2 regions of the Paenibacillus sp. TSM33 genome follow, and region 2 is predicted to be linked to the other one. Evidence: predicted binding sites of a transcription regulator. Region 2 holds the regulator's gene; the other holds the start of a gene.

Region 1 (8,765 bases), 160 kb from region 2:
CTTCTTGGAAAAGTATAGCAGGCATTTGGATGCAGAAATAAAGAAAAAGGATATAGATATCAAGTCGAAATAAATTTGAATAATGAAAATCAAACCACAGGCAGCCGGGCTCTATTGAGAACGGGCTGCATTTTTTTATTATTATTTTGTTTCCAGGGAAGAAAAAATATGATACGATAATTTTGTTTCCTAGGAAGTAAAATCACAACTTTTGAGGGGAGAATTTAAGTGTTCAAATTTAGATCACACCATAAACAGACCACAGAACAAACCGTAGATAAACACGCTTTAATATTCGGCCTTATCTCTGTGTTTCTTTGCGGAATAGGTTTCAGTATCATAACACCTGTCGTCCCATTCTTAGTGCAACCTTATACAAGCAATCCGGGAGAACAAGCTATAGTTGTTACGCTGCTGACCTCTGTTTATGCATTCTGCGTATTTTTTGCGGCTCCCGTACTTGGAGTTTTGAGCGACAAATATGGCCGTCGTCCATTGCTCTTAGTATGCCTTTTGGGCTCCGCAATCGGGTACTTGGTATTTGGCATAGGAGGAGCTCTATGGGTACTATTTGCTGGGCGCATCCTAGAAGGTATAACAGGCGGGAGCATAAGCACAATCTTTGCATATTTTGCAGACATCATTTCTCCAGAACAGAGAACTAAATACTTTGGATGGGTGAGTGCGGTTGTAGGTGTAGGCACTGTTATTGGCCCAACTCTAGGCGGATTACTTGCCAAGTTTGGTTATTCTGTACCCATGTATTTTGGAGCAACCATCACTTTGTTGAATGTTGTTTATGGATTCTTTTTTATGCCTGAGAGCCTGGACAAGAAACATAGACTGAAAGAGGTTACCTTTGTAAGGCTGAATCCATTTACACAGCTTGCAAACGTACTTTCCATGAAAAACTTAAGAAGGCTACTTGTCTCAGCGTTCTTACTTTGGATACCCAATGGATCTTTACAGGCAGTTTTTTCACAACTTACAATGGATACCTTCGACTGGAAGCCTGCACTAATCGGACTTATATTTTCAATTATGGGCTTCCAAGACATCATTTCACAAGGTTTCATCATGCCCAAGCTTTTAAAAAAACTTAGTGATAAACAGATAGCCACTCTTGGAATGGTCTCAGAGATTATAGGCTACAGTCTTATTGCGTTATCTGCTTTGTTCTCATTCTATCCTCTTATTATCGCAGGAATGTTTATATTTGGTTTTGGTGATTCGGTCTTTGGGCCATCATTTAATGGGATGCTCTCCAAGTCTGTCAATTCTAGTGAACAAGGAAGGATTCAAGGAGGTAGCCAATCTATTCAGGCTTTAGCAAGAATGATTGGCCCTATCATTGGAGGTCAAATCTATGTATCACTTGGTCATGCCACACCCGCTTTTATGGGTATGATTCTTATAGCAGTGGCAATACCAGTTTTATATAAGAGAACGGATGTGAATATGTAAACTACCGCTCGAAGCTTTCCGTAATCACCTGCATAGCAGGTAGTTTTAAGAAAATAATAGGGTTTCAGAACTTAGGAACAAGTTCTGAAACCCTATTTGTTTACAGTATCGCCTTGCTAAATAAATTTTACGTATGTGTACTTAAACGCCAAAGTTAAAATCATCATCTGTCAGCGGCTCTACATTCATTGCCCGTACATAGCCGTTTCCTTTTTTAGAAAAGAAATCGTGCTGCTTGGTATGGGTGCTAATGCCGTTGAATACAATGGGATTGACTTCTTCTTCTTCAAAAAGTGGGTCAAATCCCAGATTCATCATGGCCTTGTTGGCGTTGTAGCGCAAGAACACTTTAACATCGTCTACGAGTCCAATAGGGGCATAAATCTGCTCGGTATACTGTTCCTCATTATTGTGCAAGTAGCGCAGCAAACCTACCAGCGTCTGGTAGAGATCGCGTTGTTCTTCCTCGTCCAGTTCCGCATAAATCTCCTGTGCCAGTACACCTACGTAAACACCGTGAATACTTTCGTCCCGCAGAATCAGGTCGATAATTTCCCCGCTGCATGTTAGCTTGCCCTGACCCGCCAGATAGAGAGGGTAGAAGAAGCCGCTATAAAACAAATAGCTTTCTAATAGTACCGATGCAGCCATCGCGAGATATAGGTCTTTCGGTGTATGGATGTTCATATAATACTGACGAATGGTTTCTGCTTTGGTTTGGAGATGGGGATTTTCTTCCACCCAGCGGAATACACCGTCAATTTCTTCTGTGGAAGCGAGGGTGGTAAAGATGCTACTGTACGACTTGGCATGAATTTGCTCCATCATCGCCATAAAGCTTAATACCGCTTTGCGTTGTAGTCCGTCTACATGCTCCATAATTTGCGGCATCCCCACACCGCCTTGAATGGTGTCTAGCAGAGTCAAGCCGCCCAGCACCTTCATGTAGGCTTCTTTTTCGATATCACTGAGGGTTACCCAGGACATTTTATCGTCAGACAGCGGAATTTCATCATCCGTCCAAAATTGCATAATATTCTGATTCCAGAACATCAGTGTGAAATCATCGTCCGAGCGGTTCCAGTTTACGGCTTGTATACCTGTCATTGTTAGCATTCTCCCTTCAGCTTGCGAGATTCCCTAGAAACACACGTGAGATGTTACCGGAGAGTCATCGTATGCTTGACATACGGAAGCTGTATCCGTGAGGGTTTGTCCAATCCTGAAAAGGTCTGAACCACGCGCTGGATACAGCTTCTAATGCCAAGCATTCATATCTATTCAAAATCTAATTTTATTTTATAGCTTGTTACCATATATGCATTAAATAGAGCAAGTGAGGCACTCTTCCACAGACAGCTTTTTGGTACGTGTGTAGTATAACGATTTAAGTCCTTTATGTGCGGCGTACAGATAGCAACGTGCTAACTGACGCGTAGTCACGTCACTGTTCACATGGAGTACAGTCGAAATACCTTGGTCCACGTGAGGCTGGATTTCCGCAATTAGATCAAGCACTTTGAACTGGTCCATTTGATAAGCGGATTTGTAAAAGAATACATTATCCTTTTGCAAATACGGCATCGGATAGTAAGTCGTTGAATTCGCATAGGTACGAGTTTCAATCTGCTCGACAATTGGCATAACGCTGGACGTTGCATTTTGAATGTACGAAATGCTGGCAGTGGGAGCAATCGCCATACGATAGGCGTGATACAGACCGTTCTTCATGACGTCTGCTTTAAGTGTGTCCCAATCCGCTGGAGTCGGAATATAAATATCCTTGAACAGCTCTTGCACACGTGCCGTTGTCGGACGATAATCTGTGTTCAGATATCGGTCAAAATATACACCTGTCGCATAATCCGATTCCTCAAATCCATAAAAGCTTTGTCCGGTTGCTTTTGCGATTTCCATACTCTTTTCGATGGAATGATAGTTCATCGTCATGAAGAAGGTACGGACAAAGTCCTTCGCTTCATTGCTTTCATATGCAATTTTGTTCTTGGCAAGGTAGCCGTGCAGATTCATGACACCCAGACCGACGGAGTGCATTTCACGGTTCGCTTTCGCAACACCTGGTGCATTAGCCACTTGGGTCATATCACTGACCGAGGTGAGAGCAATCATACCCTCGTGAACGGACTCGCGGATTTTGCCGTGCTCCATCACATTTACAATGTTCAGGGAAGCCAGGTTACAGCTTACATCCCGGCGAATGATATCCTGTTGTCCATAGTCGGCAATCTCAGAAGTTTCCTGCAACTGGAAGATTTCCGTGCACAGGTTCGACATTTTGATTTGGCCCACGTTTTTAAGAGCATGTGCCTGATTTGCGTTACTTTTGTTCATAATATATGGATAGCCAGACTCCAACTGAATCATAGCAATTTTCGTCAGCATATCACGTGCGCTCATCGCTATTTTTTTCTTCACTCGATCGTCAGCGAGCAGCGTATCGTACATTTCATCCAGATCCATGTCGTCCAAATGTGTTCCATAAGCCTTGAACACACTATAAGGGGCAAATACATGCAACGGTTCATTATCTTGTGCCAGCTTGTAAAAGCGGTTTGGCACCAGCAATCCGATCGAAAGTGTCTTGAGACGTACTCTTTCATCGGCATTGATTTTTTTACTATCCAGGAACTCCAGCACGTCCCATCCGAAAATGTTGTAATAGGCAGCGCCAGAGCCTTTACGTTGACCCATTTGATCCGCGTAGGAGAAACCGTCTTCCATCAGCTTCAGCACAGGCATAATGCCTTTTGCTGCGCCTTCAACACCTTTAATCGCCTCGCCGCGTGACCGTAGCTTCGACAGGTTAACTGCAACACCGCCGCCAATTTTGGACAATTGCATGCAAGTGTTAAGTACATAGTTGATTGAGTTCAAAGAGTCATCCATCTCAAGCAAGAAGCAGGACACCAATTCCCCACGGCGGCTTTTACCAGCGTTCAGGAAGGTTGGTGTAGCTGGCTGAAGACGTTGCTCCATCATCGAGCGGGACAACAGGCGCGCCGTATCGGCGTTGCCGCGTCCCAAATGCAGGGCGACAGCAGCCACCCGGTCAGGGTAGTGTTCCAGATAGACTTTACGGTCGTTGCTCTTCATTGCATAATCGGTATAAAACTTGGATGCTGCCATATAGGAAGGGAATTTAAAATTATAGCTATGAGTGATATGGAAAATTTCATTAATTTCTTCAGCCGTGTAGCTGTTGTAGAAATTTTCGTAATAATCATTCTCAATCATATACAGTACTTGAGCAGCTGTGTCAGCAAACTTCAAACTCCGTTCCTGAACTTCCTTCATAAATTCTGCTACAGCCTCTTGGTCCTTTTCCAATTGGAAAAAGCCGTCTGTATCGCGTTTCATCAACATGTTGTTCAATTCAATATGCCGCAACTCGGCTCACCTCCTGTTTAAAACGCTCTACATCTCCGAACGTTCCAGATAATTCAAATTTGCTAATTACAGGGACATTATAATGGTCGGCAATCAAATCCGCACTTTTGGCAAATTTCTCACCCCAGTTACGGTTGCCGCTTGCAGCTACACCAACAAGGTTTTGTGCATTTTTTTTCAAAAATGAAGACACCCTCTCAGGTATCTGTCCAAACCCGGTTGTATATGTAATGAGAATATAAGGTTCTTCTATAGTCATTTGCTCCTCGATCTGAACCGCCGGAAGCTTGAGTTTATTTATAAATCTTTTTACATTGCCGGTCTTGGAATCATAAGCAATCAGCATGGTGTGCAACCTCCTTAACAATTAACGAAAAAAAGAAAACGGCATTGCCAAGAGACCCATCATAGCTGTAATCCCTTGCTGGCTGCGCCATTTAAGATTTTTGACTCTATATTTACATGTATTTTCATACCTTTATCTTCAAGATATCGGGCATAAATACGTTTTTTACACTATATTTAGAGTACATTCTCTATTTTATATCTATATATAGTTTTGTCAATCGGTCTAGAGAGGCTCAGAGGACCCAGATCGGGTGTAAGTCCAAGCAGGGTGCGGAAAAGAGCGAAAGAACTTTTTTTTCGTAAGTATGTTAAAAAAGTATTGGAGTTTTTGAGGCTAAGGTTGTACGATTTGTCAATGGGCAATAGAATGGAAAATTTACATTTTACTGTAGAAAGGATGAAGCAAATGGGAAGTGGTTTTATGGAATTTCAATCGTTTAATATGATTTTTTTTGTCGTGTTTGGACTCATTGCTTTTGTAATCATTATGGGAATTGTCAAATCGATAAGTGCGGGTCTTTCCAATCAAGCAGCCGAACAGGTCCAACGTTCATGCAAGGTTGTGGATAAGCGAACGAGAGTGCGTGGGGGATCAGGCGATTTTTCAGCTTCGACCGATTACTATATCACCTTTGAATTTGACGGGGGTGAGCGTAAGGAGCTGGAGGTGAAGGATACGGACTTCGGAATGATTGTAATCGGGGATCGCGGTGAGGTTCATTATAAAGGTACACGTTTCCTAGAGTTTGTGAGATTAATGGGAGCGTAAAAGGGGACAGGGTGTTAGAGTATTACCAGAACCAATACATATAGGGAGGAAGCTGACGATGCCACATCTCATTGGAGCACGAATTGTATTAAGAGAGTACCGTCAGGAGGATATACCTGATATTCGAAGATGGGTCAATGACCCGGAAATCACACATGGGTTAAGCGACGTATTTATCTATCCGCATTCACAGGCTAATAGTGAATCTTTTGTACAGATGATGATTGACGGCAACTCTGAGATCAAGGGCTTTATCATTGCTCATAAAGACACATTGGATTATATTGGACAACTCGATTTATTCAAAATCAACTGGGTGAATCGGCACGCCACCCTTGGGATTGTGATCGGGCGTGACGGTGATCTGGGTAAGGGATATGGGCGGGAAGCGATACGATTGATACAAAAATTTGCATTTCATTCGCTGAACCTGCACCGGCTGGAGCTGGAGGTCTATGCGTTCAATGAACGTGCATATCGTTGCTATCTGGCATGTGGCTTTAAGGAGGAAGGCCGACTACGGGAAAAGCTATTCAGGGAAGGACAGTACTATGACATCATTCAGATGGGGATGTTGCGAAGTGAATATGAGGCTGTAGAGCAAGCAAAGGAACCCTGAAAGTGAGGCCACATAAGCTATTTTACTCCGTCAGTTTTCTTCAATTTTTTATGAGTGAAATCACGGGGACTACACTCATCCTATTTCTGTTAGCTAAAGGACTTTCTCTGCAAAGTGCAAACTTCTTGCTGGTTGTATTCTTTGTAAGTATTTTTCTGTTTGAAATACCAACAGGAGCTATTGCGGACAAGTATGGAAGAAAAATTTCTGTTGTCTTGGGGCTTTGTTGTTTTCTAGTTTACAGTGTGTTGTTCGTTTGGACAGATCATATCGGGCTGCTTGTGTTTGCACAAGTCTTTGGCGGTCTGGCAGTATGCTTGCAATCAGGCTCGTTGGAATCCTGGGTTGTGGAAAATAGTGATAAGCCGATGGAAGTTCTTTTTACAACCTCTAACAGCATACAGTACATTTCGGGATTTATTTGTGGTTTGTTGGGGGCCTTCCTCGCAACTTATAACTATTCACTTCCTTGGGTAGCCAGCATTGCATCTATTATTCTATGTATTTTTCTATGCTGCTTTTATATGAAAGAGAAGAATATTACCGATCGAAAAACATCTACTACTCGTATTAAAACGATTATCGGGGAAAGTGTCCGTATCGGTTTTGAAAATAAGTCGATCTGGATTGTGTTTATCATTGGTTTGTTTATCAGCTTTTCGAATTCGGCGGGGAATACCTTTCAACAGCCACGTCTGGTCGGTCTTTCTGAACAAGGGATTTGGATTATGGGGTTTATTAAGGCAGGCTATTCACTATGTATGACTTTGGGAAGCTATCTGGTTCGAAAGCTAGGCGCACGTTATAGTGATGTACATATACTCATGTATGCTTGCGGGATGATTGGGATATGGCTCATTTTAGCGGGTGCTTTCAACACGTTTTATCCTGTACTGCTTACCTTTTTTATCTATGAAATTGGGCGAGGGATGTACCCGGTTGCCAAACAAATTTTTCTGAACAAAAGAATCTCCAATGAGTATCGTTCAACACTGCTATCTCTGGATTCAGCCATTTCCCAACTAGGCATGTGTATAGGTTTAATCGTGACAGGCATCGTAAGCCGTAATTTTACCAATCTTGCTTCGGATTAAACACCTATTCAGATATCTTGGATGCTGTGTGGCGGGATTGCATTGATTCCAATCTTTTTGTTGCTTTATGTCCATCGGGGGTCAAGGAAAAATAGTTCTTGGAAAGAAAAAGCAACAAAGCAGAATGTTTAATGCAAACAGGGCTGAACAGGTTCTGGCTGTCAGCCCCTATGCACCTTCATGAGTAATCAGACTCTATTTCTCCCCGTACCATAGCTTCAGACGATTCTGGATCAGGCCAGTGTAGATTTCTTCAGCCTTTGGTACACCCGCCTGATCCAGCTCTTGGAGCATGCGGTCATACACAGCATCGAATTGATCTGGCTTGGCGAGTACGGCCTCAGGAATCCGTTTGCGTACAATGTCCTGCGACTTCTGATAAATAACATTGTAATTTGTATTGGTCGGAACAGGCATGTTGTAGGCAGCACCCCACTCTTTTACCGGAAAATCCTTCTCGTTCGGGAATAGGTCTTTCCATGTCCGGGCTTTATATGCCTGAAGGGATTCTTTTTCTGCTTGGCTATAATTTTCGGTAATCATCTCCGGATAATTGGTTGTGTAATAGTTGCCAGTAGGGTCCTTAACGCTATCGCCGTAATGAGGTCCCCATATCCAGTACAAACCGATACCTGATTCTCTGCTAAAAGAAGCATTATCATTGTTTTTGCGTTCTTGCACAGCTGCAGGAATGACTCGTTTGCCGTTCTCTACATTGTAGTGCTGGCCTTCAATTCCCCAATTACGTAAAATTTGTCCTTCATCCGAGGCCAGGAAGTCCAGAAACTTGATCGCTCGCACCGGATTTTTGCATGAAGTTGTGATGCCAATCCCAGACGCAGTATCGAAACCAATGGGCTGAAGGGAATGATCCTCGTATTGCTCATTTAAAGTGACCGGAAAGTGGGCGTAGGTGTATTCATCCTTACCTGCTGCCTTGAGCGCATTTTCGGCATCCTGGTAGTTCCATTCCTGATCAATTAGTCCGATGACGCGACCTGCGGCGATTTTGGATTTGTACTGATCACTTTTTTGTACAAAAGTATCTTTATCCAACAGACCT
Region 2 (8,765 bases):
TGGAAAAGCATACCCATGTCATCTTTCATTTTAAAGATGGTACAGAGCTACGTTACCAGGATGTGCGTCAGTTTGGCACGATGCACTTATTTCCGGCAGGACAGGATTTGCTGGAAAAGCCGCTGAACAAACTCGGTTTGGAACCGATGGACGAGGCTTTTACACCTGAAATGCTGCGTGCCGCTGTTGGAACTCGTTCGACTTCGATCAAGGCAGCGCTGTTAAACCAGTCATATGTGGTAGGCATTGGGAATATTTATGTAGATGAATCGTTATTTAAGGCAGGGATTCATCCGGCACAGCCAGCCAAAAGCCTAACGGATAGCCAATTTCGCGTACTGCATGAAGCTATTGTCTCCACGCTGGGCGCGTCGATTCAGGTTGGTGGCTCGTCTATCAAATCATTCGTTAACGGACAGGGCAAAACGGGTGATTTCCAGCATCAGTTGCAAATTTATGGACGTAATGCGAAGCCTTGTATTAACTGTGGTACATTGATCGAAAAATCCGTCGTAGCCGGACGTGGCACACATCATTGCCCGATCTGCCAGCCTTTGCGCTAAACAGGCATAGTCACCTCAAGCCCATCCCTCTCATATATTGTTCCAAGTACCAATACTGCGAAGGGAGTCGGTTGCTGTAAGGCCCAGCCTTCGCAATGGGAGGGAATTGGAGTGGCTAATCATTGGGGAGCCCTGCTGTTACTGGCATTTGCGCTAAGTTTGGACAGTTTCGGAGTCGGTGTTACATATGGTCTGCGCAAAATGAAAATTCCACTGTTGTCGATTGCTATCATCTCCATATGTTCAGGTTTGGTGATCGGCATATCCATGCAGCTCGGCGCATTACTATCCCGTGTCCTGTCTCCTGTATATACGACGGTTTTCGGCGCTGTCATTCTGATCTGTATTGGCTGCTATTCTTTGATTCAGGCTCTGCAACGCAAGGAAGATTTGACGGAGGAAGCAGCGAAAGTCCCTGGGGATCTGCACCTTGCGGAACAGGTTGAACTAGGGAATATATCAGCTCTTGCAGAGAAAAAAAGTGCTGAGAATGCCAATACAGAGTCTCTAACCTGCTCAGGAAGAGGTCTATCGACAGAAACTTCTTTGGAGCTACAGCAGGAGGAACGAACGTTATTTTCGCTGGAGTTCCGCAAATGGGGGCTTGTGATTCGAATTCTTCGAAGCCCGTCTGCTGCGGATATGGACCGTTCCGGCAGTATATCTGCTACCGAAGCAGTTTGGCTAGGTATTGCATTATCAGTAGATGCGTTCGGAGCGGGATTAGGTGCAGCCATGCTTGGTTTTCAGCCCCTGTCTACTGCGCTGGCTATTACGTTATTCAGTGGTGTATTTTTGATTGCTGGTATGAAGGCAGGGTTCTTCCTGTCAGCATTTCGATTTATGAAGGCGCTCGGTGTATTGCCGGCATTATTACTGATTATGATGGGTATATTGAAGCTGTTATGAGGTGAAGAGCATGAATATCGGATTAACCGGAGGAATCGCTACCGGAAAAAGCACCGTGTCGGCTCTTTTGGTCGCCAAGGGTGCGCTGCTGATCGACGCAGATGCCATTGCCCGGGAAGTCATGCTTCCGGGGCATCCGGTGCTGGCGGCGGTCATACAGCATTTTGGACAAGCTATAGTGAACAGTGACGGAACCCTGCACCGCAAAAGACTGGGAGAGATTGTATTCGGAGACCCTGTACAGCGACAGGCACTTAACGATATTACGCATCCTGCTATTCGTGAGGAAATGCGTCTACGCATGGAAGCTTATGAACGGGAGCAGCCGGACAAGCTTGTTTTGGCAGATATCCCCTTAATGTATGAGTCTGGGCTGGAGAGCCTGTACGAGGAAATTATGGTTGTATATGTACCACGTGATGTTCAGCTCCGACGTCTGATGCTCAGAGACAGTCTGACAGAAGAGCAAGCCGAGCTTCGCTTGTCCGCACAAATGGATATCGAGCAGAAAAAAAGTTTGGCTGATATTGTTATTGATAATAGCGGAACACAGTCCGAGACGAAGCGGCAAATTGATCAGTTTTGGCAGCGAAAGGGACTTGCATGAACATTTTACGTAAGAAAAGAGTCCTGCTCATTTTGTTTGTCGGATTTGTCCTGATTCTGTTCCTCAACTCGAATTGGATGTCCTGGTTTTACCCGATTCAATATAAGGATGAGATTCGGCAGTATTCACAGACCTATGAAGTGGACCCATTTTTGGTGGCGTCTATTATCCGTGTGGAAACAAATTTTAAAACCAGCAAGCAGTCACATAAGGGTGCACTGGGGCTTATGCAGATTATGCCGAACACCGCCAATTGGATTATGGAGAGTGCCCAGATTCAGAAGGTCCCGCTGGACAGTGTCAAGCACGAGCCCGGCACCAATATTGAGCTGGGGACCTGGTATCTGCATAACCTGTCTATGAAGTTTCAGGATAATCCTGTGGTCATCGTAGCGGCTTATAATGCTGGTCCAGGTAAAGTTCAGGAGTGGCTGGATCAGGGGGTGTGGGATGGCAAAGAAGAGTCCATTAAGCAGATCCCTTTTGGTGAGACACGGCATTACGTACAGCGAGTCATCTACTACTACAGGCAATATACAAAAATTTATGATGTATTTTAAGTGACAGGTTAATGACAACATGAGCCTTTTCGCTTTAAAATGAAAAAAAGCGCAGGACAGGCTGTTTTTAGCAGCCTATCCCTACACTTTTTCGTATTACTTCTTGATTATTACCGAGATTATTGGTATTGACCTGCCAATTGTTGTTCGGCGATCGTTACGAGGCGTTTTGTGATGTAGCCCCCGATCGAACCGTTCTCATAGGAAGTCATGTTACCTTGGTATCCATCTTGAGGAATGCTGATACCCAGCTCTTGAGCGATTTCATATTTCATTTGCTCCAGAGCACCGGAGGATCTGCTGACTACCAGGTTGTTGGAGTTGCCATTGTTTCCTTGTGCCATTGTTGTTCACCTCCTCGCGACGTGGTAAACATATTATGATCCGTTTCGACAAAATTATTACTTAAAAGCTTCGGGAATTTATTGGAAAAAGGAAGTGATGAGATTATGAAGTGCCCGTATTGCGCTTACAACGGCACGAAAGTGTTGGATTCGCGACCAGCGAATGATAATAAGTCCATCCGCCGCCGCCGCGAATGCGAACAGTGTGCCAGGCGTTTTACCACCTTTGAAATGGTGGAAGAGACCCCGCTGATGGTCATCAAAAAAGATGGCAGCCGTGAAGAGTTTAGCCGTGATAAAATGCTGCGCGGTCTCATTCGTGCCTGTGAGAAGCGTCCAGTATCAGTTGAGCAGCTCGATCTGATTGTATCTCAGGTGGAGAATGCCATTCGCAACACAGCAGCCACAGAGGTGGATAGCCAGCAGATTGGTGAGCTGGTCATGGAACAGCTCTATCCTGTGGATGAAGTCGCCTACGTGCGCTTTGCGTCCGTCTATCGGCAGTTCAAAGACATTAATATGTTTATGAAGGAACTGAAAACACTGTTATCCAAAGATACAGACAGCGACTAATCGCTGACTGTATCTTTTTTAGGGCGATGGTAGGAAGAGAATTATAATTTTTTTATAAAAGTATTGACACAGGGTCGAATATTTTATATGATATAGAAGTCGCTTGAAACGTTAATTCACTTACATGTGACGGGGCCTTAGCTCAGCTGGGAGAGCGCATCGCTGGCAGCGATGAGGTCAGGGGTTCGATCCCCCTAGGCTCCACCATAATATTATATGGACTCTTAGCTCAGTTGGTAGAGCAGTTGACTCTTAATCAATTGGTCCAGGGTTCGAGTCCCTGAGAGTCCATCCTTTAGAAAAAACGGCAGAGATGCCGTTTTTTTGTTGTTTATATATCTATTCCCGGTTTAACCGAGGATAGGTATGGGTTCAAGCGGGTTTAGAATTTCGAATGCGAATGAAGTCGGGGATTTTGAAAAAGGGTTTGGTTGATTCTTTCACTATTCTCTGGTACGACGAGCTTAATAAAATAGGAATACTGGAGCCCGTAGGCACGATACCTAAGTATAGAATCTTTAGATGGGGTTTTATAAACATATTCAAAAGAAATATGGCAAAAAAAGAACATCGCTGTTTAATACTGACTAACAAAATCAGCAAGGATTTTCAGGTACTCACCATTCACCAATTTTCTTGGAGCGAATACAGCTGTTAAAAAAGTTAGAGATTTTGAACGCGCGATTTGTTCATCCATCATGGAATGGTCAACTTCTGGCAAATGAATGATAGACAGCAACTCTGGAGATATCTTTTGGCGATATACTCGCTCGGTGTCTTTTACATCTACGTTTGTATCTTTTCCAGCCAGAACCAAGAGTACAGGAGATTTAAAGTGGCTTAATTCTTCCGTAGAATCAGAACGAAAATTTTTTCCTATAAAACTCCATCTTTCTTTGGAAATGATATCGTCAGGATCGGCTATGCTTAGGTACTCTTCATAGGTAGCATGATTTTTCAATAATTGCAGAACCTTTTGGTCGTAGTTCAGTCTCTTTTTAATTTGCTGCGGGCTAGCTCCTGCTTGTTTCAACTCTTTCCTGGTGTTAAATTGCCCTTGTGTAATCCAATTCACAGCCGGTGATACAAGGATGCTGAATGCAATATCATGTTCCTCTTTAACAATCTTCGGAATGACCCAGCCTGCTTGACTGGCTCCCCATAAGCCGATTTTGTGCTTATCAATCATTGGTAAGGTTTTGGCCCAGTCAACTGCATATCTAATCTCCTGTGCCCGGTCCTTCATGCTCTGCTCCAGCCAATCGCCTGAAGCGCCGTTAATACCGGGCTTATTCAGGGATAAGGAGGCATAACCCTTAGAAGCAAACCTTTCCCACAGTGGTTTGTATCCATCATCATAGGTGTCATTGATTGGACCATCTCCATGGACAAAAACAACCAATCCAATCTTTCCCGAGTAGTTCTTAGGCAAAGCCAGTGTACCTGTTAATACTCCTTTGGGAGTCGCAATTTGTATTTTTTCTTCCGTCATCTTGTAGGAATTTTGATATAAACAAACAATATCAAGGCAACAGCCAGACCAGCCGCAATACCAAGGGTAAGCTTATACGTTTTTTTCAATGCTGTTCTCTCCTCGAATGCAGTTTTGTTCTTTCCAACTCATTAGTTGCGATGACTTGAGCGAATCGCCAAATGATCAATGTAACACTCATCTATGGCGGGCTTATATTCCAGCGCATGCATGCCTGTCAAAAATTTAAATATATTGAAGCAGCCAAACTGTTTTATAAGCGGAGCCAAAGAAACGAGATTTGTTTTAGGAAGTGAAGAGGAGGGAGCCTTCCATTTGAGTGAAAGGACACCAACAACATCCTCATTCTCTTTGGCCACAAATTGTTTCATAGATGTAGAGTTAGGATGTTGAACCCAAACCTGCATTAAAAGTCGCTGTATATCTTGATCCTCCAGTGTGACAAGAGCTTGAAATTTTGCTTTAAACGATTCCACTAAGAGCTTACATACGGCTTCATGGTCTTGCTCTTGATAAGTAATAATGTCAAAAGATGGTGGACTCATGTAACCTCCTCCTGCACATCAGAAATTTGTACTTGAATCTCATATTGCAGCTCGTTGCTGTCGAATAGAGATAAATAGGATTTTTCCACCACAATGATTTTGCTTAGGCATTCATATTGGTGCTGGGTTGCATAATGCTCCAGTTGTTGGACTTCGTGTTCGATCTCAGCATCTTCAGTGACGGAGAAGTGCTTATAGAGATAGGTGCCTTCTTCCAGAATATAGTCAGCTGCTCCTGATGTCGTTTCATAATATAGCTTCACCTGTCCAGAATCAGATAGATAATGTAGATCATTTTCAAATAATTGTGGTGGGGCAGGCCGCTGCTCAAATAGATTCCTGGCCGTGAGTTCTTGATCACTCTCCAATGCAAACCACAGCTTTAAATGTCGAGTGCCCTGTAGCTTGATCCGATACTCATTGTCCTGCTGGGTGAGGTTATGATGTTCTTTTAGCACCTTATGAATAAACTGTTCGAGCAGCTTTAGGTTAGCGATTTCATCCTGTATCTTCTGCAACGAATGTTTTAAAAGCTGGTTGTAATCATCGGGAGTGTAGGAAGTCATGCATTCTTCAATGTGGCCGACAGGGATATTTAATTTACGTAGCATTAAAATATGGGAAAGTTGATAAATTTCATGAAGTCCGTACATTCGATATTGATTTTCATCTGTGTATAACGGATAAAGGATACCCTTTTCTTCAAAATACCGCAGCTGATGTACAGATACATTCATGAGCTGAGCAAGCTGACTAATCGTAATGTGTTTTTTCAATGACAGGTCTCCTTATTGATAATTGAATAACTTCACTATAAACCTTAGGTCAGACCTAAGGTCAATAGAAAATGTCCGCAGAGTTTACCTCTCGTTCATAACCCGTTATAATCATAAGATTAGTGAGCATAAACCAAATGTTCAGGATGAAGGTTAGAATGGGGAAATCATGTTGAAGACATTTAAGAAGGTATACATTGAGATAACAAGCATTTGCAATCTTGCATGCAGTTTTTGTCCTCAGACACAACGTGTCAAAAAATTTATTGATCCGGAAGTCTTTCGGAATGTGCTTGATCAGGTCAAGCCGCATACGGATTACATTTATCTGCATGTCAAAGGAGAGCCTTTGCTCCATCCCAAAATTGATCTTTTGCTGGAGAGTGCGCATGAGAAAGGCTTAAAGGTCAACATTACCACCAATGGTACCTTGCTGCCGAAGACCGGACATAAGCTGCTTGGTCAGCCGGCGTTACGGCAGATGAATTTTTCTCTTCATAGTTTTGACGGACATGAAGGTTCTGTGGATCGAGAGGGTTATTTGGGTCATATTTTCACGTTTATCAGAGAAGCAGTGAAGCACAATATTATTATTTCATTCCGTCTCTGGAACCTGACTCAAGATAATTTGACTAATGTGCAGCGTCAGCGCAACCGCGAGACATTGGAGCAATTGGAGCAAGAGTTTGGACTGGATTATCGGATTGAGGAAAAAGTAATACCCGGCAGTGGGGTCAAAATTGCTCCCAATGTATATTTGAATCAGGATTACGAGTTTGAATGGCCTAGCCTGAGTGCTCCGGAAGATGACGGAAAAGGCTTTTGCCATGCGCTTCGCAGTCAGGCGGCGGTATTGGTGGATGGAACAGTGGTCCCTTGCTGTCTGGATGGAGAAGGCGTCATTAATTTAGGAAATGTGCATGAGCAAACTTTTTCCGAGATCGTGGAAGGTGAGCGTGCAAACCGTCTGTACTTTGGATTCTCCAAGAGAGAAGCAGTGGAAGAGTTGTGCCGAAAGTGTGGTTATCGTAAACGATTTGGAAGCTAATCATATCGGTGGAAATCCAAGCGACAATTCAATGTTTCACAAAAAAGATAGCCCTTTACAGGGCTTTTTCTTATATTTGCATAAGGTAATAAGCAGTGGTTTTGACGATCTAGAGGAAGTTAGACGTTATTGATTGCTTGTGAGAATGATTATCAATTATAATAAATTTAATTCTATTGAATTGGGCGGGATAAGCAACACATCGGTTTGGATGGGGGCTGAGCGGTAGTAATGAAGTTGAACGATCACATTTTGTTGTGGAATCATGTGTTTATACAGGTGATGGATGTTCGCCATAAGAAAATGGATAAAAGGGAAGAATTGCGGAGCTATAGACTTCCGGTCAGTGCGTTTTTGTATACAGTGCGCGGAAGTGCGCAGGTATGGCTGGATGACAGCGTTCATAGGGTGGATCGTTTTCATGTTCTGTATGGGGGAAAAGGAATGTGTCTAAGCCTCATAACGGAGGATGTGCTTGAATATTACATTATTCTGTACAAGGCAACTTTGGCCCTGCCTGGTCGTAACGAGATCGCACAATTGCTGGGAAAAGAAAATCCTTTTCAGAATCAGTATGCTTTCGCACCTCAGCCCCTTAAGCCTGACCTAGTAGCGCAAGCTGTAACCTATATTCGTGAACATTTTAATCGACCTATAACACTAGAGTCCATTGCGGAGGAGCTAGAGTGCAGAAGCGGACACTTATCAAGGTTGTTCAAAAGTAAAATGCACACCAGTCCAATTCATTACTTGGGTCAGATACGGGCAAATCGAGCGGCAGAGCTGCTAATGCAGACGGATGCCACTTTGCAGGAGATCGCAGAGTGTGTGGGATATCCAGATGCTCATTCATTAAGTCGTAGTTTCAAGAAATATAAGGGACTATCTCCTGTACGATTCAAAAAAGAGCGGCAGCAGCATACCCAGGAGCAAGATCAGGATATGCCCCAAACGATGCTTCAATATGCCCTTCAGCGGACAGCTTTCACACGTTATACTGATATTGATTATCAATATCGATATCATATTTTTTTTAGGATTTCAAGCTGTGATAGTCACATAGAAAAAATCCGCTTTACACAAAGATTTCTAAGTGTTTGGCGGATTTTGTGATGTCTATATTTCTTCTTCTCTGTATGTTTTGGTGTATCTTTGAAATTCAGATTTTTGATTATCGTAATAATCAGCTCTCGTCCAAAAAATAATTTGAGAGAAAGAATCGGTATGCTCTAAATAAGTGATTAAATATACAACTTTCACTTTATCGTTCTCTGTCCATACTTCGTATTGCAAGCCTTGATTCCCGTTAATATTGACCTTTATTGGTCCCGTCAATATTATCCCTTTT

The links. Region 2 encodes NrdR, which represses ribonucleotide reductase genes. Its sites were predicted from a motif close to AACACNATATATNGTGTT; they were not measured.
Region 1: the regulator NrdR is predicted to act here: its motif matches at 5,385-5,402, upstream of nrdI (class Ib ribonucleoside-diphosphate reductase assembly flavoprotein NrdI).

Annotation. Positions count from the first base shown of each region.
Region 1 is NZ_JBLZXB010000010.1:1,063,029-1,071,793, forward strand. Features, by position in the region: gene ACN6NF_RS08925 (MarR family transcriptional regulator) at 1-73, shown strand, start outside; gene ACN6NF_RS08930 (MFS transporter) at 229-1,464, shown strand; gene nrdF (class 1b ribonucleoside-diphosphate reductase subunit beta) at 1,606-2,571, opposite strand; gene nrdE (class 1b ribonucleoside-diphosphate reductase subunit alpha) at 2,788-4,872, opposite strand; gene nrdI (class Ib ribonucleoside-diphosphate reductase assembly flavoprotein NrdI) at 4,859-5,218, opposite strand; gene ACN6NF_RS08950 (DUF2500 domain-containing protein) at 5,627-5,989, shown strand; gene ACN6NF_RS08955 (GNAT family N-acetyltransferase) at 6,048-6,608, shown strand; gene ACN6NF_RS08960 (MFS transporter) at 6,611-7,702, shown strand; gene ACN6NF_RS08965 (ABC transporter substrate-binding protein) at 7,898-8,765, opposite strand, start outside.
Region 2 is NZ_JBLZXB010000010.1:901,089-909,853, forward strand. Features, by position in the region: gene mutM (DNA-formamidopyrimidine glycosylase) at 1-563, shown strand, start outside; gene ACN6NF_RS08090 (MntP/YtaF family protein) at 675-1,472, shown strand; gene coaE (dephospho-CoA kinase) at 1,483-2,079, shown strand; gene ACN6NF_RS08100 (lytic transglycosylase domain-containing protein) at 2,076-2,639, shown strand; gene ACN6NF_RS08105 (alpha/beta-type small acid-soluble spore protein) at 2,759-2,983, opposite strand; gene nrdR (transcriptional regulator NrdR) at 3,089-3,556, shown strand; tRNA gene ACN6NF_RS08115 (tRNA-Ala) at 3,688-3,763, shown strand; tRNA gene ACN6NF_RS08120 (tRNA-Lys) at 3,775-3,847, shown strand; gene ACN6NF_RS08125 (alpha/beta hydrolase family protein) at 4,134-5,048, opposite strand; gene ACN6NF_RS08130 (hypothetical protein) at 5,180-5,593, opposite strand; gene ACN6NF_RS08135 (helix-turn-helix domain-containing protein) at 5,590-6,369, opposite strand; gene ACN6NF_RS08140 (radical SAM/SPASM domain-containing protein) at 6,539-7,417, shown strand; gene ACN6NF_RS08145 (helix-turn-helix domain-containing protein) at 7,649-8,530, shown strand; gene ACN6NF_RS08150 (hypothetical protein) at 8,534-8,765, opposite strand, start outside.